Regions from separate parts of the Candidatus Merdisoma sp. HCP28S3_D10 genome, predicted to be linked through region 3. Evidence: riboswitches for the same ligand, from Rfam matches in the RefSeq annotation. Region 3 holds a riboswitch; each other region holds the start of a gene.

Region 1 (5,804 bases), on a different contig from region 3:
CTGAAGGCAGAAGCCCGCGTCCAGACCCAGACGCTTCTCACCGGCCTGTTCGACGGCATCATCGGTGAGCGCCAGCTGGTGGTGAAATTCGAACAGTAGGGAAAAATAAGGATGGCATTTGTGAATGTATTCGGAAATGTCATCCTTTTTCGATGGAAGGATATCTAATTCAGTCTAAAATAACAGGTATTCTTCCCTCTTCCTTCTTTTTTCAACTCTCCGGCTGCGACCAGTTTACGCAAGGCTCCCTCAATGGAGCTGTCACTGAGCGTTGGGCAAAGTTCGCGGATGTCCTGCTTATTGAACCGTCCGATTCTATTCTTGCTTGCTCTGCGCACCATTTCCAGTGCGGGCAACTTGGTTTCTACAAGCGCCACACGATCCGCAAAGTCCTTATACGCCGCAAGGATCATTCCCAGCAGGTACTTGATGAAAGGCACTACATCCTCGGTGCCTTCATGCCAGTCGGTTTGCGCCTGCGCAAGCGCATCGTAGTACAGATCCTTGTTTTTGGCGATTTTAGCTTCAAGGGAGATGTACTTTCCGACATAAAAACCGTTTCGGTACAGAAGCAGCGTCGTGAGCAATCTGCTCATTCTTCCGTTGCCGTCATTGAAGGGGTGGATGCACAGAAAATCGTGGATGAAAACCGGAATCGCAAGTAACGGTTCCAATTCCATATTTCCAATCACACGGTTGTATTCCTCACAAATTCTGTCCAGCGCTTCCTGCGTTTCGTAAGAGGCGAGCGGCGTGAACAGCGTTTCCACATGACCGTCCGGATAGGTGGCTGTGATATAATTCTGCACGCTTTTTGTGCGGCCCGTAAGCGGGTTATTCATGTGGTTGTACAGGATTTTGTGAAGCTGTAGAATGTAGTTCTGCGTGATTGGAATCGCATCAAAGCTCTCATGAATAATACTTAGCACATCGCGGTATCCAGCAATTTCCTGCTCATCCCGGTTCCGCGGCGTGGTTTTTTCCTCGACAAGCTGCCGGATTCGGGTACTCGTGGTGACGATGCCCTCGATGGCATTCGATGCCTCGGTGCTCTGTATCTTAGCGATCTCCACAAGCTTTTCGAGGTCTTCCGGGCGCTGCTTCAAATACAGTTCCTGCTTTCCGGCTTCCTTGTATATGGCTGCAATCAGGCCAAGAACATCCGAGTCCCATTTCTGTTCCTTGATTGCGGAGTAATTGAAGGTTCTCATTCCCGTACCTCCTTTCGGTTTCCCTTAAATGATAATGCAAAATAAGGGAATAGTCAATAAACTGTGCCATAAATCCCTTACTATTATGCCTATATTAAGGGATTTATACAAGAATTGACATAATCAAAAAAGAAAAGCCCGAAAGCATTCCGCTTTCAGGCTTCTTAGCAGGGGATGAGAGAATCGAACTCCCACTAAGGGTTTTGGAGACCCCTGTCATGCCATTTGACCAATCCCCTGTATCAAACGTGCTTAATATTTATATCATGAAAAGGGGTGGAATGTCAAGCATTATTTTAAAAATAAGTGAAATTTGAAAAATTTGAGAAAAATAAAGGAAGATATTGTCAAAATTACTATAAATTGGTAAAATAGCAGTGCCGATAAAAGGTATGTCGTGTGAAAAAGGCGCATATCCGGTCGGCACTGTTTTCTTATGAAACAGGATTCATTTTACACGATATGCAGCGCGGTGTCTTCCGCGGCTGTTCACGAAAGATAAAGGTCTGGATTTCAGTTCGAAATCAACACACCCAAAGTACGCCCAAGGGCGAAGTATGCAAAAATGATTTGTCCTTCATGTTTGGAGTTACGATGAATCTGTACGAGCATCAGAGTACTTGGAATGAAAACATGCCGCTGCGGGGATTTTTCTACTTCTCGGAGTTATATCAGCGGTACTTGAAAAGGCAAAACATTAAGCTTACAGACGAGAAAAAGCCAGTGATGGTTCCATTCCCCAAGTATGTGGTTTTTTATAACGGAACAGCAAATATGCCGGATCGAGTGGAAATGAAGCTTTCTGACTGTTTTTTAAAACCGGATCGGGAAGAAGGAGAACCTTGTCTGGAGTGTAAAGCGACCGTATTGAATATCAATGCGGGCCGGAATAATGACATGATGCGAAAATGCCGTAGATTATCAGACTATGCGGAGTTCATCGCGCAGATTCGCTGGAAGATGGATGAAGGCTGGTCCCTGGAAGAGGCAACGGAGATTAGCATCAAGCGGTGCATTGACAGGGGAATACTGGAAGATATCCTGACAAAACATGGAACGGAGGTGTGCAGGATGATACTGACAGAGTATGACGAACAGGAAGAACGGGAATATCAGAGAGCAGAAGGCCGTGCAGAGGGCCGTGCAGAGGGCCGGGAGTTAGGCTTGGTGGAAGGCCGTGCAGAAGGTCGGGAATTAGGCCGTGTGGAAAATATGCTTTCTATGATTCAAAAGAAGTGTGCAAAGGGGAAATCGCTGGCCCAGATCGCGGATGAATTGGAAGAAGACATAGGGGTCATCCATCCACTGTATGATTTGGTTGTGAAATACCCGGATAAGACGGCAGAAGAATTGCTGAAGCTTAGATAAATCGTATTTCCAATCTGCCGCGCATGTGTTATAATAATTACAACTGAGAAAAATTACGAAATATGGAGGAGAAAAATATGGCAGCATTAACCATTGACGCAGACGAGGAAAAGCGTCTGAAGGGACTTGGATTTTTAAATAACAGAGGTACAGACAGCTTTTCTGCCCGTGTCCTCACCGTAAACGGAAAAATAACGGCGGCCCAGCAGCGATGCCTGGCAGAGGCGGCAGAGCAGTTCGGAAATGGCAACCTGACCTTTACCACCCGTCTGACCGTGGAGGTACAGGGAATCCCCTACGAAAAGATCGGGGCGTTTCAGGAGTATATCGCAAAGGAAGGCCTGGAGACCGGCGGAACCGGTCCGAAGGTGCGCCCTATCGTATCCTGTAAGGGAAGCACCTGCCAGTATGGCCTGCTGGATTCCTTTGCCATTTCGGAGGAAATCCATGAGCGCTTCTATAAGGGCTATCACGATGTAAAACTGCCCCATAAATTCAAAATCGCGGTAGGCGGCTGCCCCAATAACTGCGTGAAGCCCAACCTGAACGATGTGGGAATCATCGGCCAGAGCATTCCGAATTTTGATAAGGAAGCCTGCAAGGGCTGTAAAAAGTGTGCCGTGGAGGCAGTCTGTCCTATGGGCGCTGCCAAGGTTGTGGACAAGAAGCTCCAGATCGATCCGGAGCTTTGTATCCATTGCGGACGCTGCCGCGGCAAATGTCACTTTGACGCCATGAAGGAAAGCACCTATGGATTCAAGATCTATATCGGAGGCCGCTGGGGAAAGAAGATTTCCCATGGTCGGGCTCTTAGTAAGATCTTTACCTCCAAGGACGAGGCTCTGGACGTGATCGAACGGGCGATTCTGTTCTTCCGGGATCAGGGACAACCGGGAGAGCGCTTCGCGGAAACCATCGAGCGTGTCGGCTTTGAGAAGGTAGAAAAAGCACTGCTGGGTTGAAATGGGAAACCCAGGGGGGTATATTTTATTGACGAAAGTCTGTCTGTATGCTAAACTGACTAAGACGAAAAACGCAGAGAGTATGCCTTGAGCATAAAACAGGGGAATCAGGTGAAAGGCCTGAGCGATCCGGTCACTGTAAGCAGCTTGTCTGCAAAGCCAGGCTACCTGATCTTTGCGGCAATGGACAGGCTTCCGTGGAAAGTGGTTCCGGATATATTTGGCGGCGGGATAAGAGAAAATCCCCTGCCGATGATAAGGAGAGATCTGTCGATACAGATCTCTTTTTTAATTTACAGATGCATGAGGAGAAAAAGATGTTAAACCAGTTTTCAAGAACTGAATTATTACTGGGAAAGGAAGCCATGGAGCTTCTTAAGGAAGCCCGGATAGCCGTCTTTGGTATCGGCGGCGTGGGCGGTTATGTGGTGGAGGCCCTGGTCCGGAGCGGCGTAGGGGCTTTCGATCTGATTGACGACGATAAGGTATGTCTGACGAACCTGAACCGTCAGATTATCGCTACCCGGAAAACCGTAGGACAGTACAAAACCGACGTGATGAAGGAGCGGATTCTGGATATCAATCCGGATGCTCAGGTGGAGACGCACCGGTGCTTCTTCCTTCCGGAGAATAAGGAACAGTTTGATTTTGCCAGCTATACCTATGTGGTGGACGCCATTGACACGGTCACTGCGAAGATTTCTCTGGTGGAGGAATGTGAAAAGGCTGGTGTACCCCTTATCAGCAGTATGGGCGCAGGCAACAAGCTGAACCCTTTCCTGTTTGAGGTGGCGGATATTTACCAGACCAGCGTGTGCCCGCTGGCGAGAGTGATGCGGCGGGAGCTGAAGAAACGGGGGATTCCGAAGTTGAAGGTGCTTTATTCCAGAGAGAAGTCGGTGTGCCCCATTGAGAACGGGGAAGTAAGCGGGGAATGCCCGCAGCGGCGATCGGTTCCCGGCTCTACTGCGTATGTACCGTCCGTAGCCGGACTTTTAATCGCAAGCGAAATCATAAAAGACCTGACGGAGGACGCCATGAACCGCGCCCGTGCCGCCCAGGAGCAGGAGGAAAGATAAATGAGTGGAAAATTATATGGTATCGGTGTGGGCCCGGGCGATCCGGAGCTTCTGACACTGAAGGCGAAGCGGATTCTGGACGGGGCAGATGTGATCGCCGTTCCCGTAAAGGAGTCCGGCGAACTGAGCACCGCGCTGGAGATTATCCGTCCGGTGGTGGATCTGGAGAAGAAAGAGCTCCTGGAAGTGGTATTCCGGATGGCGAAGGACACAGAGGAGCGGAAGAAATGCCGGGCAGCCGTAGGCGAGCAGATGACGGCAGAGCTTTCCAAGGGAAAGAATATCGCTATGATCACCCTGGGCGATGTGTCTGTATACAGCACCTATATATATGTCAATCAGTATGTGGCGGAGCATGGCTTTGAAACGGAGATCATTCCGGGTATCCCCTCCTTCTGCAGCGGAGCAGCTGCGGCAAAGCTGCCCCTGATGGAGGGAAATGAATCCCTGGTCATCGTGCCCTCTGTTCGTTCCGGACAGGAGGTGGAGGACGCCATCGCCCATTACGACAACGTGGTGGTTATGAAGGCCGGAGGCAGTATTCCGAAGCTTCTGGAGCTGATGGAAAAGCATGGACGCAGCAGAGCGTGCGCTACCGTGATCAGCTGCGTAGGCATGAAAGACGAATATATCGGACCGATGGATCCGGAGAGAAGCTACAGTTACTTTACAACCGTAATTATCAAGAGAGAGAAGAGGTAGAGCTATGGTATCATTTATCGGTGCAGGCCCGGGCGATCCGGAGCTTTTGACAATCAAGGGAAAGAAACTCATCGACAGCGCGGATATTATCATTTACGCAGGCTCCCTGGTGAACCCCCAGGTGCTGGCAGACGCGAAGGAGGGCGCGCAGATTTATAACAGCGCCACCATGACTCTGGAAGAGGTACTGTCTGTTATGAAGGAAGGCGAGGACAAGGGTCTGAAGGTAGTCCGGGTACATACGGGTGATCCGGCAATCTTCGGGGCGCACCGGGAGCAGATGGACGCCCTTTCTCGCATGGGGATCGAGTATGAAGTCATTCCGGGCGTCAGCTCCTTCCTGGCAACCGCGGCGGCCCTGAAGAAGGAGTATACCCTGCCGGGCGTGAGCCAGACGGTGATCCTGACCCGGATGGAGGGAAGAACTCCCATGCCGGAGGGCGAGAAGCTTGCAGATCTGGCAAAGCACCACGCCACCATGA
Region 2 (5,804 bases), on a different contig from region 3:
GTATCGTTGCCCAGCACTCCGTCAAAATTGATAAACCAGTTGCAGACACGGTTTCCACCGGTGACGTCAATCTGATAATCTCCTGCGTTCTCCAGAACCGCTCTGTCAGACGCCGCAATGTTGATTCCCATGTCGGCAGAACGTCCTGCAAGGCCATTGCGCGGGCAGAAGCCTCCCCGAGCTTCATGACATTGACCGTCTCAAAGGGTACTTCACCGTCCCAGTAATTGTCATTTTTTACCAGCTGGATATCATGTTCCGGATCGTTGGATACAAAGCAGTAGGGTCCTGTACAAATCGGTCCGTCTGCAGCGATATCGCGATCCGCAGAGCCAGCCACATCGATAATGCCATACCAGGGATACGCAAGGCAGCCCGGCAGGTCTACCGTCGGCTCACTTGTTACAATCGTCACAGTCCAGGCTTCATCGTCTGCGCTGATACTGTCATATGTGAAATAATTCCAGGGGTTTCCATTTCCGCCCTTATTGGGATCTGTCACATCAAATAATCTCTCCAGGGATTCCCGAACCTTTGTCGCCGTCATCGGTTCTCCATTGGAGAAGGTTACATTTTCTTTCAGCTTTATAGTCCAGGTCAGCTGATCGTCCGCTACAGACCAGTCTTCTGCCAGCCACGGCGACACGGTGCCGTCGTCCTCAAAACGGGTCAGCGTTTCCAGCGCGCCCCAGCGCATCACAAACCGGCTGTTCCAGTCATCTGCCGGATCCAGGGTTGCGCTAGTCAACTCTGTCGCCACATTTAGCTGTGTTTTCGCGCTTCCTCCGTCTGACGCTGCTTTCTGCTCTGTTCCTGCGCTGCCGCCGCATGCTGTGATACTGCCCGCAAGGCACAGGCTAAGGGCAAGGGCAATCAGTTTTTTTCCATTCATGTCCTCTTTCTCCTCTTCTTTCTTCGTTTTTCTGTTGCATTTGGATCTATCATATCTCTAATACAGTCACCCCAGAGATTAAAGATGACTACCGTAATAAAGACCGCAAGTCCCGGACAAAACAGCAGCCACGGGCTGCTCAGTATATAAGTTCTTCCCTCGCTCAGCATATATCCCCATTCCGGTGTAGGGGGCTGGATTCCAAAGCCAAGGAAGGACAGGCTTGCCAGCGACAGTATGATGGTGCCGATATCCGTCGCCGCCGTAATGATCATCGTAGGAAGCGCGTTGGGCAGCATATATCTCATAAGGATTCTGCTGTGTCTGGATCCTGAGATTTCCGCCGCGGATATATAAGTCCTGTTCCGTATCTTCAGCACCAGGCTTCTGGAAAGCCTGGCGTATCTGGTCCAGCTTACCGCCGCAATTGCAATCATGGAATTTTTCAGACTTGGCCCAAGAATTCCCGCGATTGCCATGGCCAGAATCAGATCCGGGAAGGCGATCATCATATCGCCCACTCTCATGATTACCGCGTCTGCCACTCCGCCGAAATACCCTGCTATGATTCCAAGAAAGGTACCCACAACCAGGATTACCGCCACCAGAATCAGTACGCTGTATACGCTGGTGGTCGCCCCGCAGATCACCCGGGAGAACACGTCCCGTCCCAGCGCGTCGGTTCCAAAATAGTGTTCTTTTCCGGGCGCCTGGAACGCGTCGCTCAGTGACGCGCTCAACGGATCGTAAGGAACAATTTTGTCCGCCAGGAACGCCACTGCCAGAATAAGGAAAACCAGAATGGAAAGCACCGCAAATCTTGTATTCTTTTTCATCCGTTCTCCCCCTCCCTGGTTCTCGGATCAATATAATGATAGGATATATCCACCAGCAGATTTACTACCATATAGATTAGGGCTATCCACAATACGAAGCCCTGGATCAGCGGATAATCCCGCGCCTTTACCGCTCCCACCGCCAGGATACCCAGTCCCGGATAGGAGAAAATAATCTCCACCACTGAGGTTCCTCCGAGAAGCGATCCAAAGGAAAGCCCCAGCATGGTAACCAGCGGAAGCATGGCGTTGGGAAGAACCTGGCGGAACAGTATTTCCCACTGATTCATTCCCCGGGCTCTCGCGCCTGTCACATAATCCTGGTGCATCTCCTCCAGTACCGCCGTGCGCACCTGTCTGGAATATTTGGAGGCCATGGCAATGGCCAGCGTAATCCCCGGCAGCAGCATCTGTTCCATTCCGACGGAGCTGCTCGCCACCTTTACCAGTCCCAGCTTCAAAGCGAAGACATATAATAAGATCAGGCCAATCAGGAAGCCCGGAAGCGAAATACCCAGGAAAGAAAGAAAGCGAACGATATAATCCGCTATCCCGTCCTGTCTGACCGCCGAAAGGATTCCAAGGGGAACCGAAACAATTAACATCAGTCCCAGGGAAAACAGGGCCAGCCGGAACGTTGCCGGCAGCCTTTTCATCAGCAGATCCAGTACCGGGGCGCTTTTACTGAATGAGGTTCCAAAATCTCCGTGAAAAATACCGCCTATCCAGTCCACATATTGCTGTAAAAAGGGTTTGTCCAGTCCCATGGACTGCCTGGCCTGCTCCAGCATTTCCGGACTCGGGGTAATTCCCAGAGAATCATACATGGCTGTGGCCGGATCGCCCGGCGCAAGGTAGGTTAATAAAAAGGTCAGAAAGGAAATGCCTATCAGCACTACGCACATCTGGATAAGTCTGGATACGAGCCTGTTCTTTTTCACTGTTTTCCTCCATTTCAATAAAAAAAGCGACTTAATTACACAAAAAAAGCCATAGATGCTTTTGCATCCATGACCGATTTTACATGGGAAATAAGCCTTCGCAAATAGATCGTTCGCTAAGGTTGCTGCATAGCAGTTCTCCTGACTCACATATTCAGGGAAGAAGCCCAGCGAACTCTCCTCGCCTTCTCAGGTTTACCCCAATGGCGGACTTTCATCTAAGGATCATTCTTTATGTATACAGTGGCGGTACCGTCCATGATTTCCACATGATTCTCTATTCTTTATCAGCCGCTGTACGCGACTGACAACACTATGCTCGTTTATTCTACTTGATTCCTCTATATCTATCAAGATTTTTCCATTTTTTGTCTGCCGATAATTCGGCCTAATCCTTCGAAAACGGGAATTATTTCTCTTTCTGTCCATACTTTCCTTGACCCGCTTCTCTTACATAGGTATAATAACCATAGATTGATCTCAATACAAAATCAGGTATAAGGAAATCAGACAAATGGATTACAAACTTTTACTCGACACTGCCGTCATGGCAGGCGAACTCATGCTGGCCAATGGGGCCGAAACCTACCGGGTGGAGGATACCATGCACCGGATGCTTTCCCTGTCGGGACTGAAGACTGCCGAGGCTTTCGTGATGGTGACCGGCTTTCTGGTGACTCTGGACGACCCGTCCATCCAGTCCATGACGGTGACCCGCCGAATTCAGAGCCGGGGGACAAACCTGAGCATCATCGACGAAATTAACAGTATTTCCAGAGGTCTCTGCGGCGGGAAACTGGAACTGGAGGAAGCCTTCCGGCAGATAAAAAAGCTGAAAAAGGAACCGCACCCTTCCCAGGCCTTTCTGCTGGCCAACGCAGGCGTGGCCGCGGCCTTTGCACTGACCTACGGCGGGACCTGGCAGGAGGCCTTTGTGGCGGGTGTGGCCGGATTTTTCATGGCCATCTGCCTGCATCTGTGCAGCTGCATGAAGCTGCCCTCCTTCTTCGGAATCCTGCTAAGCGCTGTGGTAATCTCATTGTTCGCAGGCGGACTTCTGAAGTTTCTTCCTATTATAGGGAACCTGGATTCCATCATCATCGCGGCCATCATGCCCTTGGTTCCCGGTGTGGCCATCACCAACGCGGTATTTGACACCCTGCACGGGGATTATATCTCCGGCTCCGCCCGGATGATGGAGGCCTTTGTGGTCGCCGCCTCTGTAGCTATGGGTATTGTCATCGGACTTCGTTTCATTCAGTAAGGAGGAAAGGCTTTTATGCTGATACAGGTTATAGGCGCGTTTTTTTCCGTTGTGGCCTTTTCTTTTCTGCTGCACGTACCGCGCAAATATATCATCTGGGCCGGTTTCACCGGCGCGGTGGGCTGGTGGCTATATCTGGTTCTTATGGACCTTCAGTTTTCCATGGCTGTGGCCACTTTCCTGTCCGGGTGTCTCATTTCCCTCTGCGGACAGTTTTTTGCAAGAATTTTAAAGACTCCGGTCACCATTTTTGTTATTCCCGGCATTTTGCCGCTGGTGCCGGGCGCCGGTATGTTCCGGATTGCCCGCTCCGTCATCCGTTCCGACGGAATGACCTCCCACCACGTTACCCAAACGCTGATTGTGGCCGGAATGATTGCCCTGTCCCTCATGGTGGTGGACAGTGTTTTCCGATTATTTTTTAAGAACAAAGGAGATTGTCATGTGGATCGCCAATAACTGGACTGATTATGAAATACTGGATACCTCGAGAGGAGAAAAGCTGGAACGCTGGGGCAACTACCTGCTGGTGCGTCCGGATCCCCAGGTTATCTGGGATACCGAACGGAAGGCCCCGGGCTGGAAGCGTATGAACGGCCATTACCACCGCAGCAAAAAGGGCGGCGGCGAATGGGAGTTCTTCGACCTGCCGGAGCAGTGGACCATTCAGTATCCTCTCTGTCAAGGACAAAATACCCTGACCTTCAACCTGAAGCCCTTCAGCTTCAAACATACGGGACTGTTCCCGGAGCAGGCTGCCAACTGGGACTGGTTCGGCGAGAAAATCCGCAATGCCGGACACCCTGTGAAAGTACTGAATCTCTTCGCCTACACCGGTGGCGCTACCCTGGCTGCCGCTGCCTCCGGAGCTTCCGTCACCCATGTGGACGCCTCCAAGGGTATGGTAGGCTGGGCAAAGGAAAACGCCCGCTCCTCCGGACTGGGCGAGGCTCCTATCCGCTGGATTGTAGATGACTGTGTAAAATTTGTGGAGCGGGAAATCCGCCGCGGCAACCATTACGATGGCATTATCATGGATCCTCCTTCCTACGGCAGAGGACCCAAAGGGGAAATCTGGAAAATCGAAGAGGCCATTCACCCGCTGATCCGTCTCTGCGCCCAGCTTTTGAGCGACGATCCGCTGTTTTTCCTGGTAAATTCCTATACCACCGGACTGGCTCCGGCGGTGCTGACCTACATGATTGCCACGGAACTGAAGAAATATAACGGCACTGTCGATTCCCAGGAGGTAGGGCTGCCCGTAACCGCATCCGGACTGGTGCTGCCCTGCGGCGCAAGCGGACGCTGGGAGAAGAAATAGCTTTTTACAAAGTCAATGGCGGCTGGAGGTTCCGGCCGCTGTGTTTTTATCTGAAGATTTTAAAGGAGGATTTTATTATGAGTAGTATTTACATAGACCCACAGGTTTACACCGGCCGTCCCGCCAGTACAGAGGGCCGTCTGGAAAAGGAGATAGCTGTCTACGATCTGCTGGACAGGCTTCAGATTCCCTTTACCCGTGTGGATCATGGAGTAGCCATGACCATCGAGGAATGTCAGGGCGTGGATCAGCTTCTCGGTATTGAGATCTGTAAAAATCTGGTACTTTGCAACGCACAGAAAACCAGGTTTTATCTGCTTCTGCTGCCCGGAAATAAGCCCTTTAAGACAAAAGATCTGTCCAAACAGATCGGTTCCTCCCGTCTCTCCTTTGCCCCGGCGGAGTATATGGAGAAGCTGCTGAATGTAACGCCGGGCTCCGCTACGATTATGGCGCTGATGAATGATCCGGATAACCAGGTACAGCTCATCATTGACGAGGAGGTATCTGCCCTGGAGGACTTCGGCTGCCACCCCTGTATCAATACCTC
Region 3 (5,804 bases):
AGGGCGATGGGACGATGTCCTGCCCGCTGCATATGCATCATAGCCATGATGGTCAGGAAATGTCCTGCGGTCAGGCTGTCTGCGGTGGCGTCAAAGCCGATGTAAAAGGTTACTTTTTCCTTTCCGAGGAGCTCTCTTACCTCCTCCGGATGGGTACACTGCTCGATGAAGCCGCGCTCCATGAGTACGTCATAAATGTTTTCTGCCATTGTTCTCTTCCTCCTAATCTTAAAGTTACTCCACTGTGCAGGCCCTGGCTTTTTTCAAAGCCAGGGCTCACGGGCTTCGCCCTATGTTCGAGTCTCCATCCACATTTCCCATGCAAGCATGAAAAATGTGGATGGAGACTCAAACGCACAGCTCATTGCTTACGTGCAAAAGAAACCCCCGTCCCGTAAAAGGACGAGGGCTACGCTCGTGTTACCACCTTTTTTCATAAACAGCTCGCGCTGCTTACCTCTTCAAGTGCCAGCTATCGACACTCTAGCACGCTAACGGGTGCGGGATTCCGTCGCAGCCTACTTCCTGCCTCGGAAAAACGCTTCCGGAAATGGGTTCGGTGCGAAGCTCGGGGATGTATTCAAAATCAGGAGATACGCGCGCCTCTCATCGCCCGGCTGCTTTCTGTCCGCTCCCTCCGACTTCTACTTGTTCCCGTCAAAGCCTTTTGGTTTATGTGTAAATCTGCGTTTATTATAGGCAGAGAAGCGGATTTTGTCAAGCCCTTTTTCCGCTTTTGACCCAACCGGGCAGATAATAGATCTGGCGCTTTCCGGTGGCCGTATTGGTTGTGATCTGCGCTTCAATGCCAAAGTATTCCCGAATATTTTCTTTTGTGAGCACCTCTTCCGGCGTACCGTAGTCCACAATTTTCCCCTGGTACATGAAAATAATCCGATCGCAGTACAGGGCAGCCAGATTCAGGTCGTGAATGGACGAAAATACCGTCACTTCCTGCCCCTTTAAAATATCCATAATCTGATACTGGTAGCTCACGTCCAGATGGTTGGTGGGCTCGTCCAGCACGATAAAGGCGCTCTCCTGCATCAGCACCCGGGCCAGCAGCACACGCTGCTTCTCGCCTCCGGAGAGGCTTAAGTAGGAGCGGTGCTCATAGCCGGACAGTCCCACCTCCCGGAGACATTTCTCACAAAGCTTCCGATCCTCCGCGGAATCTCCCTGCAGGAATTTCTTCTTGGCATACCGGCCGAACATGACCATATCCCGCACCTCAAAATCAAACTCCACATGGTTTTCCTGCGCCATAACCGCCATTTCTCCGGCCATTTTCTTGAAGGAAAAATCCAGCACGTCCTTTTCGTTCAGAAAGACTGTCCCCCGGCCCGGCTTATAAGTCCGGTAGATATTCTTCAGAAGGGTGGATTTGCCGCAGCCGTTCGGTCCTACCAGGCCGACAAATTCCCCGTCCTTCACCTCCAGGCAGATTTGTTCCAGAATGCTTTTTCCGCCTATCTGATAATCCAGATTTTTTACCTGTAAACTCATAACCTGACTCCTCTACTTTTTTCCCATATTGCCCCGACGAATCAGGTACAGGAAGAAGGGCGCGCCGAAAAAGGCCGCTACCACGCCGATGGGCAATTCAGACGGGGCGATGATGGTACGCGAAATCAGATCGGTAAGCATTGTGAAGAGTCCTCCTCCCAGAATCGCCATGGGAATCAGGCGTCTGTGTCCGGATCCCACAAAACTCCGCATGATATGAGGCACCACCAGCCCCACAAAGCCGATCACGCCGCTGACCGATACTACAACGCCAGTCAGAATCGTGGAAGCCGCGATGATAACCAACTTCATTTTCCGCGTATCCACGCCCAGCGTCTCCGCCACATCGTCGCCCAGAAGCAATACGTCCAGCTCCTTCGCGAATAGGAAAATGACCACGATTACCACAACGCCAACCACCACCACATATCTCAGCTTGCTCCAGGTGGCTCCGCTTAAGGATCCTACCATCCAATAGAGCGCCATCTTCGTCTTATCCGATCCCGTATTGATTCCGTATACCATCAGATTGGTAAAGGCTGAGAACAGGGCCGAAGTCGCGATACCCGCCAGAACCAACTGCGTCGAGGTAATCCGGCCATGAATGGAGGCGATACTTAAAGACAGACAGATGGAGACAGCCGCTCCCATGGTAGCGCCAAAGATAACGGAATACCCGCCCATGAAGCTGAACCAGCCAAGCAGGATGGCACAGACTGCTCCGGCGGAAGCGCCGGAAGAGATGCCAAGTACATAGGGATCCGCCAGGGGATTTTTCGTCAGCGCCTGCATCAGGACGCCGCACAGAGCCAGTCCCGCACCTACGATAAAGGCCATCAGCACGCGGGGGAACCGGATATTCCAGATGATATTTTCTGTCTTGCCCTCCCAGGCAATTCGAAAGATATCCTTCCCGGAGATTTTATTTACAAGAATTTTGCCAATATCGCCTGCTGAGACGTTCACTGCGCCGATGGTTACGGATATGGTCAATACCGCGGCAATCAGCAGCAATACCAGCAACAGAGTCACAAGGAAGCGGCCTTTGCCCGACTTTACTGTTCCTTTCATAGCTTTCTCCCCTGTCTTTTCCCCTGTTAGAATTTATCCGGATACAGCTGCTCTGCAATGGTCTTCACTGCGTTGGCGCTTCCTGCGCTTCCCTGCATATCGCTGCAGCATACGGAGTAGATTCTGCCTTCCTTTACGGCGCGCAGATCCTTGGTGAATTCATTGGTCTCCAGGAACTCCCGCTTCTCTGCTACATCGTCTCCGGTATACTCCAGAATCAGAATCACGTCCGGATCACGCTCTACCACTTCCTCCCAGGAGGGCTTTGCCCAGCCTGCTTCGATATCATCGAAGATGGAGATACCGCCGGCCTTCTTGATGATATCGCCCGGCATACCCTGGCAAGCGGTAAACGGTACATCCTCTCCGGAATCATAAGCAAATACTTTTACCGGATTCTCATAGGCCTCATCGCCCAGAGCGTCCTGCACCTCCTGCAGGGTATCCTTCATAGCCTGCACCTTCTCAGCTGCCAGATCCTGCACCTTGAAGATCTCGCCCAGAGTTTCATAGTCCTTATACAGATCCGCAAAGGTTGCGCTGTCTGTGCATACATACGGGAAATACATGGCGATACCATTCTCATCGCAGAAATCCTTGTTGAAATTCTTATCGGAAAATGTGGAATCCCAGCCCATCAGGAAATCGCAGCCGGTTGCCAGCAGCTCTTCCTTGGACAGATTTGTCAGACCCTCGCCCGGGTTCATCAGCTGGGGAACCTGATCGCGGGCCGGATACTCAGAAGCCGTACTCCAGCAGAAGCCCTTGGTATAGCCTACCATCCGATCCTGCAGTCCCAGATCAAAGAAAAAGTCTGCCATCTGGTCACCGGAAGCTACCACAGCGGAGGGCATTTTGGTGATGGTGTACTCTACGTTCTCGCCCAATCCGGAACGCTCCAGGTTCAGGGTAATGGTAACCGGCTCATAGGCGTCGTCTGCGTCTGCAGTCTCCTTTGCCTCGTCGGTGCTTTCGGCAGCCTCTGTGTTCTCCTCTGTTGTGGTATCCGCAGCCTTGGAACCGCAGCCAGCCAGCAGGCTCGCCGCGAGACAGGTACTTAAGAGTACGCTTACTACTTTCTTCTTCATGTTTCTTCTCCTTCGTTCTGTATAATAATTTGTCCATAAAAAAGCACCCTCTGATCTATTCAAATCAGAAGATGCACCCGTATTCGGCATCCGGACGCACTGCGCCCTCTATCTTTCGCAAATGTCATGGACCGTGACAGCAAAAGCAGAATAAGCAGGTCTTCTGACTTACGCCGGCCTTATTTGTCTTCCTTCTTCCCGTCCCGTACCATTTCCTGTACCTTGCGGACAGTGAAGGAAAACGGCCCTGAAACTTCGCGCTTACAGCGGCGGCACCGCACAGGATTTACACCTGTTTCCCTTTTCACCGGCTCAACATTTCTGTTAGCCGACACTCACTCCGTTAGATATATTACCTATTTTCTTTTTTCTTGTCAAGCATCAAATATTGTTAATCCATGCCAGTTCCTTCCACTTCTCCACAGTGCGATAAAACAAAAAAGCTCCTGGATAACCAGAAGCTTTTCAGCAGTCGATAGGGGAATCGAACCCCTGTTTTCGCCGTGAGAGGGCGACGTCTTAACCGCTTGACCAATCGACCATTTCCTATGTTTTTGTGCCGCACCCTTGCGACTTGTTTAGTATATAATAAGGCAACAGGAAATGCAAGTGTTTTTCTCAAAATTTTTAATTTCTTTATATTTCACGTATTTTTTATATTTTTCTGATAATTTATACATCTTTTTTCTCTTACTCCCTGACGCTTCCATCTTCCCCTATCGTAACGCCGCCGAAGCACAGTCCCTGCAGGTTTCCGTAGAAGGCTGCCCGCCCACTGCCGTCCATCAGTCCCATCTGGTTGGCCGTACTGACACAAGGAATCACCCTTACCTCTATGCCGTCGTCTGTAATGGTCAGCTCTGCCATCATGGTTTCGTAGGTCCGGTTCGCGAAAATAAAATTGCCCAGGCTATAAAAAATCGGTTTCCCCTGATAATATTCAATCCCCTGCAGCACATGGGGGTGCGCGCCGATCACAGCGTCTGCCCCGGCGTCGATATACTGGCGGGCCAAGGACTTCTGATACTCCTCCGGCTCTGTGTTCCGCTCGATTCCCCAATGGACATAGACCACCACATAGTCGAACTGCTGCTTCGCCGCCTGTATCTCCCCCAGAAGCTTCGTGGGATCATAGGTGGTAAAGAGACCGGAATTGCTCCAGGACGCCGTCCAGGAATGCTCCGGAATCACACGGGTGGCTCCGAGAAAGCCGATGGTCCATCCTCCTGCCTCGATGGTTTTCAAGGCGCTGGCCTCCTCCAGGTTCTGCCCCGCTCCCACATGGAGAATTCCTGCCTCGTCCAACGCTTCAAGGGTCTCCTTAAGCGGGCCCCGTCCGTAATCCAGCATATGGTTATTGGCCAGTGTTACCACGTCCACGCCCAGCTCCGGCAGCAGGGACACATACTTCGGATCTACCCGGAAGGTATACTCCTTATCCTCCACCGCTTCGCCTGTGGTGCCAAAGGGGAATTCCTGATTCAGCATAAAGATATCCGCGCTGCGGGTGACAGACAGAAGCTCTGGGGCGGCCGCGGCCGAAGCCCCGTTTTTATCATATTTTTCCTGCAATATGTCGGTCAGGAACAGGTCGCCTGCAAAAAGAAGCGTGACATTCTCTTTGGGTTCGGCTGTATCCTGGGGAGCGTTCGGGGCTTCTTCCTCTAAAAAAACATCCGGATTTTCGGCGTCCGGATTTTCCCCGGCGTTGTCTTTCTCTGCGGGCTGCACCACCTGAACCGTCGGAACCTCCACGGAAAGTTTGCCCTCTTCTTTCGCATCTGCCAGAGTTTCCCCACTTTTTCCGGGCACGGAAAAGCCTTCCGCCGCCCACAGCACGCCTCCTACCAGAAGCGCTGTAAAAACCGCCAGAATGCTGACTGAGATATATTTTAACAGTTCACTGAAAAAAGAGCCTTTTCGTCCCGCCATCATTTCCGTCCCTTCGCTGACGCCGTTTCTTTTTCTATCTGATGTCTATTTTACCTGTTTCCAATGAAAAAGGCAACAGTCCTCCGGGAGGAAGGGCTGCTGCCAATTCTTAATCTTTTATGATTCTTTCTGTTTCAGCGGAGTACTGTATCCAATATAGTGATTCTGATACAGGATCTGGAAAAACCTTGTAAGACGCGGAAGAAG
Region 4 (5,804 bases), on a different contig from region 3:
GACCCGCACCGGCGCTCAGCTTGCTACGGTAGCCCTTGGCGTTCTGATTTTCATCGACGATTATTTTAACTGCCTGACCGTGGGAAGCGTCATGCGTCCCGTGACGGATAAGCACAACATTTCCCGGGCGAAGCTGGCGTATCTCATCGACGCCACAGCGGCGCCTATCTGTATCATTGCCCCGATTTCTTCCTGGGCGGCCGCAGTAACCGGCTTTGTAGAGGGAGAGGACGGACTGGCCCTGTTTGTCAGCGCGATTCCCTATAATTTCTACGCGATTCTGACTATCGTTATGATGATTACGATAGCAATTCTGAACATTGATTTCGGTTCTATGAAGGTCCATGAGGACAACGCAAAGAAGGGCGACCTGTTTACTACGCCGGATAGACCTTACGGCAACGCAGAAGGCCTGGATAACGTGGGAAATGGTTCCGTAAAGGATTTGCTGATTCCGATTCTTTCCCTGATCATCTGCTGTGTTATCGGCATGATTTACACCGGCGGCTTCTTTGACGGCGCGGACTTCGTGACCGCCTTCTCCAACAGCGACGCGTCCATCGGTCTGGCCATCGGAAGTGCTTTCGCCCTGGTCATCACGATTCTGCTGTATGTGAGCCGTAAGATCCTGGGCTTCAAGGAGTGCATGAACTGCATTCCCGAGGGCTTCAAGGCCATGGTTCCGGCCATCATGATTCTGACCTTCGCCTGGACCCTGAAGGCCATGACAGACAGCCTGGGCGCCGCGGAGTTCGTGGCTAATCTGATTAAGAGCAGTTCTCAGGGTATGGTTGCTCTGCTTCCGGCTATTATTTTCTTGGTTGGATGCTTCCTGGCTTTTGCCACCGGAACCTCCTGGGGAACCTTTGGTATCCTGATTCCGATTGTGGTAGACGCGTTCCAGACCACCCATCCGGCGTTGATGACCGTGGCCATCTCTGCCTGCATGGCGGGCGCTGTCTGCGGCGACCACTGCTCCCCGATTTCCGATACGACCATTATGGCGTCCGCGGGAGCCCAGTGTAATCATGTGAACCACGTATCGACCCAGTTACCCTACGCGGTGAGTGTGGCGATGATTTCCTTTATCACCTACATCGTGGCCGGATTTACCCAGTCTGCGGTGATTTCCCTGCCGGTGGGTATCGTGCTGCTGCTGGGATATCTGTTCCTTATGAAAAAACGTGGAAAATAATCGCGGAAAACAGTTGATTATTTTAAAAAGCCTGTTATACTACAGGTGTAGGTTGTGAAAATTAAATAGGAAGCAGCTGGTGCCGTTTCAAAAAACGGAGAATAGGGAAGCAGGTGAGAATCCTGCGCGATCTCGTCACTGTAAGCAGGAGTGGATTGCCATTACGTCACTGAGTCATCGGGAAGACGGCAAGACGCGATAGTACTGTAAGCCAGGAGACCTGCCAGACTGTGGTGCGGGGAATAAATTTTATTCCGGATCACGAAGATTGATTGTACCGAATGAAGAAATAGAAATCAGGAACAACTGAGATCCGACGATCCATTCGATCGTCGGATTTTTTTATCCCCGATTTTCCTGTTTAATTCAGAAATCCAAAATTACCTTCGGGGAGGAAAAGAAAGATGAAAAAGAAACTTGTAACACTCTTATGCGTAACCACTCTGACAGCATCCATGCTGGCAGGCTGCGGCAGCAAGGCTGAGACGCCGGCTGCAGACACTACTACTACGGAAGAGACCACAGAAGCTGCAGAGGAGACTGCAGACGACGCGGACGCAGATCAGGAGGCAGCTGACAACGTAGCAGCCCTGATTGATAAGATCTATGTTCAGGAGAGAACAGAGACCACAGACGCTGACTGTAAGGCAGCCAAGGAAGCATGGGACGCTCTGACAGACGCTCAGAAGGAGCTGGTAGAGGGCGAGAACGCTGATCCGGATTACTTCGGACGCGACACCGGAGACGCTTCCAAGGATGATCCGAGAAACCAGGACGAGATCGGCGAGAACGAGCTGCTGGTAGTAAGTTTTGGTACTTCCTTCAATGACAGCCGTGTAGCTGATATCAAGGGTATCGAGGACGCTCTGGCAGAGGCAAATCCGGACTGGTCCGTAAGACGTGCCTTTACCGCACAGATCATCATCAATCATATCCAGGCCCGCGACGGCGAGGCAATTGACAACATGGATCAGGCTCTGGATCGCGCAGTTGCCAACGGCGTAAAGAACCTGGTAGTACAGCCGACCCATCTGATGCACGGCGCTGAGTACGACGAGCTGATGGAGGCGGTAGACGCATACAAAGATAAATTTGAGTCTGTAAAGGTAGCTGAGCCGCTTCTGGGCGAGGTTGGAGCAGACGCTTCCGCAATCAACGCAGACAAGAAGGCTGTTGCCGAGGCTATTACTGCTGAGGCTGTAAAGACGGCTGGTTTTGATACTCTGGATGCAGCAAAGGAAGATGGCGTGGCATTCGTATTTATGGGTCATGGTACCTCCCATAACGCAAAGGTGTCCTACAGCCAGATGCAGGCACAGATGAAGGATCTGGGATATGAGAACGTATTTATCGGAACCGTAGAGGGCGAGCCGGAAGAGACTGCATGCGAGAATGTGATTAACGCAGTTGCAGAGGCTGGTTACACCAAGGTTGTACTTCGTCCGCTGATGGTAGTTGCCGGCGACCATGCAAACAACGACATGGCAGGCGACGATGACGATTCCTGGAAGAGTATGTTCAACGCATCCGGCAAGTTCGAGAGCGTAGACTGCCAGATCGCAGGTCTGGGCGAGATCGAGGCAATCCAGAATCTCTATGTTGCTCATACCGCAGAGGCTATGAAATAAGTAAGGATAAAGGACAAGAAAAGAAATGAAGAAGAAAATCATCGCGTTAATGGGAATGGCAGTTATAAGCTGCGCACTGCTGATGGGATGCGGCAGCAAGGCTGAGACGCCGGCTGCAGAGACTACCACAGAGGCGGAAAGCTCCGATGAGGAAACTGCAAAGACAGAAGAAACGGCGGAGCCGGAAAAGGCTGATTCAGAAGAAGCTGCAGCTGTGACACTGGAGGACGGCGTTTACACCGCAGATTTCAATACAGACAGCAGTATGTTCCATGTAAATGAATTTTACGAGGGAAAGGGAACGCTGACCGTAAAGGACGGACAGATGACCATTCATGTGGTTATGCCTTCCAAGAACATTGTGAATCTGTATGAAGGTCTGGCAGAGGATGCCCAGAAGGACGGCGCAGAGCTTCTGCAGCCGACCGTAGAGACCGTAGATTTCGGCGATGGTACAGAACCGGAGGAGGCCAATGCCTTCGACGTACCGGTTCCCGCACTGGACGAGGAATTTGACCTGGCGCTGATCGGAACCAAGGGCGTATGGTATGACCATAAGGTCAGCGTATCCAATCCGGAGCTTCTTCAGGACTAGGTTTTAGAAAAAGCGAACAATAACATGCAGGGGCTGTTGTAGAATGTGCAGAACGTTTTGCGGCAGCCCCCTTGTTCCATAGAAAGAGGATGAGCAGGATGACACTTGGAGAATTACAGCTTGAGGACGGCAGCTACACCGTAGAGGTAAGCCTGGAGGGCGGAAGCGGAAGGGCAACCATAGAAAGCCCTACGGAACTGTCCGTAGAGGACGGACAGGCGATGGCAGAGATTACCTGGAGCAGCAATCATTATGATTATATGGTGGTGGACGGAGAAAAATATCTTCCGGTAAGCAGAGAGGAACACTCTGTTTTTGAAATTCCGGTGGAGGTATTTGACGAGGAGATCCCCGTAATCGGCGATACCACAGCCATGAGTACGCCCCACGAGGTGGAGTATACCCTGACCTTTGCGTCGGATTCTATTCAGACCGGCAAAGGAAGCGGTAACGGAAATCAGAGCGCAGGTATGGCTGCGGCGGGAATCATTCTTGTGGCGGTAGCGGCAGGGATTGCGGCAACCGTGATTCAGAAAAAGAGGAATACAAAGGCATGAAAAAGAAATGGACGGCGCTGCTGCTGTGTCTGGCCTTGTGCCTGACAGCGGCCTGCGGATCAGCGGGTGGCGGCGGAGCAGAGAAAAAGCGCGACACAGAAATCAGTAAAGAGCTGACCTGGACGGACAGCATGAAGCTGGAGTACGCGCAGAAATTTACCGTAGACAATTACGAGGGCGGTTATGAGCTGGTGACGATTGCGGATGACGGACGCTTTCTGGTGGTTCCGGAAGGAAAAGAAGCGCCGGAGGATCTGGATTCGGATATCACGGTTCTGAGACAGCCCATTCAGAATATATATCTGGTAGCCACGGCAGCCATGGATATGTTCGTATCCCTGGACGCCCTGGACAGCGTCCGCTTTAGCGGAACGAAGGCGGAGGGCTGGTATATCGAGGAAGCGAAGAACGCCATGGAAAATGGCAGCATTCTCTACGCAGGCAAATATTCCGCGCCGGATTATGAGCAGATCCTGGCAGAACACTGCGGGCTGGCCATTGAGAATACCATGATTTCCCATACGCCGGAGGTAAAGGAGCAGCTTGAGAAATTCGGGATCCCGGTTCTGGTGGATCATTCCAGCTACGAGCCGGAGCCGCTGGGCCGGACCGAGTGGGTGAAGCTTTACGGACTTCTGACCGGGCATGAGGAAGAAGCGGAGGCGGCCTTTGCCAGAGAAGCCGACGCTTTTAAAGCAATCAGCGGTGAGAAAGCTACCGGCAAGACCGTGGCCTTTTTCTATATTACCAGTACCGGCGAGGCAAATGTGCGGAAATCAGCGGATTATCTGCCGAAGATGATTGAGCTGGCAGGGGGAAGCTATATCTTCCAGAATCTGGGAAGCGAAGAGGACGCGACCTCGACGATGTCCATGCAGATGGAGGAATTCTACGCAGGAGCAAAGGACGCGGATTATATCATTTACAACAGTACCATCGAAGGAGAGCTGTCCTCCATGGAGGATCTGCTGGCGAAGAGCCCGCTGCTTCAGAAATTCCGGGCAGTGCAGGAGGATCATGTGTACTGTACGACGAAGAATCTGTACCAGTCTACCATGGAGCTGGGAACGATTATCTCCGATATCCACCGGATGCTGACGGGGGACGATGGGGATCTGACATACCTGTATAAGCTAAACTGAGCATGAGAGAAGAGACAGGAGGAAGAAGATAGACATGAACCGGGTGACAGGCGGCAGCAATGCCGGAAACAGAGGACGATACGGGGCGGCCTTTTTCATATTGGCCTTGCTGGTGCTGGTATTTCTGGTCTTAAGCATCTGTATCGGAACCGTAACGATTCCCCTTCAGGAGATTCCACGGATTCTGGGAAAAAACGGAAGCAGTGATACCTATACGGATATCGTTATGGGAATCCGTTTCCCCAGGGCGGCTGCGGCAGGTATTCTGGGCGGCGGACTGGCCCTGTCAGGGTATCTGTTGCAGACCTTCTTCCACAACCCCATCGCAGGCCCCTTTACCCTGGGTATCTCCTCCGGTGCCAAGCTGGTGGTGGCCCTGGTGATGGTGGCGTCCCTGGGAAATGCCCTGCGTGTAAGCTCCTGGGTGATGATTGGTGCGGCCTTTGTGGGCTCCATGATCTGTATGGGCTTTGTGATTCTCATGTCCCGGGTACTGGATCAGATGTCCATGCTGATCGTCAGCGGTGTCATGATCGGCTATATCTGTTCGGCAGTGACGGACTTTGTGGTTACCTTTGCGGACGACGCAGATATCGTCAATCTCCACAACTGGTCCAAGGGAAGCTTTTCCGGTATGACCTGGGATAACGTGCTGATTATGGCTATCGTAGTGTGTATCACGGCCAT

What was found. Region 3 has a riboswitch for cobalamin ahead of ACTNCH_RS05405 (ABC transporter substrate-binding protein). Riboswitches for the same ligand answer to the same signal wherever they lie in the genome.
Region 1: another riboswitch for cobalamin. It lies ahead of ACTNCH_RS01105 (tRNA threonylcarbamoyladenosine dehydratase); the one in region 3 lies ahead of ACTNCH_RS05405 (ABC transporter substrate-binding protein).
Region 2: another riboswitch for cobalamin. It lies ahead of nikB (nickel ABC transporter permease); the one in region 3 lies ahead of ACTNCH_RS05405 (ABC transporter substrate-binding protein).
Region 4: another riboswitch for cobalamin. It lies ahead of ACTNCH_RS02760 (sirohydrochlorin cobaltochelatase); the one in region 3 lies ahead of ACTNCH_RS05405 (ABC transporter substrate-binding protein).

The regions. Positions count from the first base shown of each region.
Region 1 is NZ_JBQHTG010000001.1:253,919-259,722, reverse strand. It holds gene ACTNCH_RS01130 (DUF4230 domain-containing protein) at 1-99, shown strand, start outside; gene ACTNCH_RS01125 (Fic family protein) at 165-1,211, opposite strand; tRNA gene ACTNCH_RS01120 (tRNA-Trp) at 1,380-1,450, opposite strand; gene ACTNCH_RS01115 (hypothetical protein) at 1,935-2,579, shown strand; gene ACTNCH_RS01110 (4Fe-4S binding protein) at 2,657-3,541, shown strand; cobalamin riboswitch at 3,603-3,731, shown strand; gene ACTNCH_RS01105 (tRNA threonylcarbamoyladenosine dehydratase) at 3,859-4,620, shown strand; gene cobI (precorrin-2 C(20)-methyltransferase) at 4,621-5,322, shown strand; gene cobM (precorrin-4 C(11)-methyltransferase) at 5,327-5,804, shown strand, end outside.
Region 2 is NZ_JBQHTG010000003.1:257,661-263,464, reverse strand. It holds gene ACTNCH_RS09570 (ABC transporter substrate-binding protein) at 1-892, opposite strand, end outside; gene ACTNCH_RS09575 (ABC transporter substrate-binding protein) at 1-95, opposite strand, end outside; gene nikC (nickel transporter permease) at 889-1,728, opposite strand; gene nikB (nickel ABC transporter permease) at 1,725-2,669, opposite strand; cobalamin riboswitch at 2,784-2,997, opposite strand; gene ACTNCH_RS09555 (threonine/serine exporter family protein) at 3,184-3,933, shown strand; gene ACTNCH_RS09550 (threonine/serine exporter family protein) at 3,949-4,392, shown strand; gene ACTNCH_RS09545 (class I SAM-dependent methyltransferase) at 4,376-5,254, shown strand; gene ACTNCH_RS09540 (prolyl-tRNA synthetase associated domain-containing protein) at 5,332-5,804, shown strand, end outside.
Region 3 is NZ_JBQHTG010000002.1:66,254-72,057, reverse strand. It holds gene tyrS (tyrosine--tRNA ligase) at 1-209, opposite strand, end outside; gene ACTNCH_RS05415 (ABC transporter ATP-binding protein) at 718-1,506, opposite strand; gene ACTNCH_RS05410 (FecCD family ABC transporter permease) at 1,519-2,577, opposite strand; gene ACTNCH_RS05405 (ABC transporter substrate-binding protein) at 2,604-3,665, opposite strand; cobalamin riboswitch at 3,802-4,019, opposite strand; tRNA gene ACTNCH_RS05400 (tRNA-Glu) at 4,135-4,206, opposite strand; gene ACTNCH_RS05395 (CapA family protein) at 4,356-5,597, opposite strand; gene ACTNCH_RS05390 (PqqD family protein) at 5,715-5,804, opposite strand, start outside.
Region 4 is NZ_JBQHTG010000001.1:596,142-601,945, reverse strand. It holds gene ACTNCH_RS02765 (Na+/H+ antiporter NhaC family protein) at 1-1,195, shown strand, start outside; cobalamin riboswitch at 1,256-1,437, shown strand; gene ACTNCH_RS02760 (sirohydrochlorin cobaltochelatase) at 1,600-2,823, shown strand; gene ACTNCH_RS02755 (hypothetical protein) at 2,849-3,418, shown strand; gene ACTNCH_RS02750 (hypothetical protein) at 3,517-3,975, shown strand; gene ACTNCH_RS02745 (ABC transporter substrate-binding protein) at 3,972-5,117, shown strand; gene ACTNCH_RS02740 (FecCD family ABC transporter permease) at 5,152-5,804, shown strand, end outside.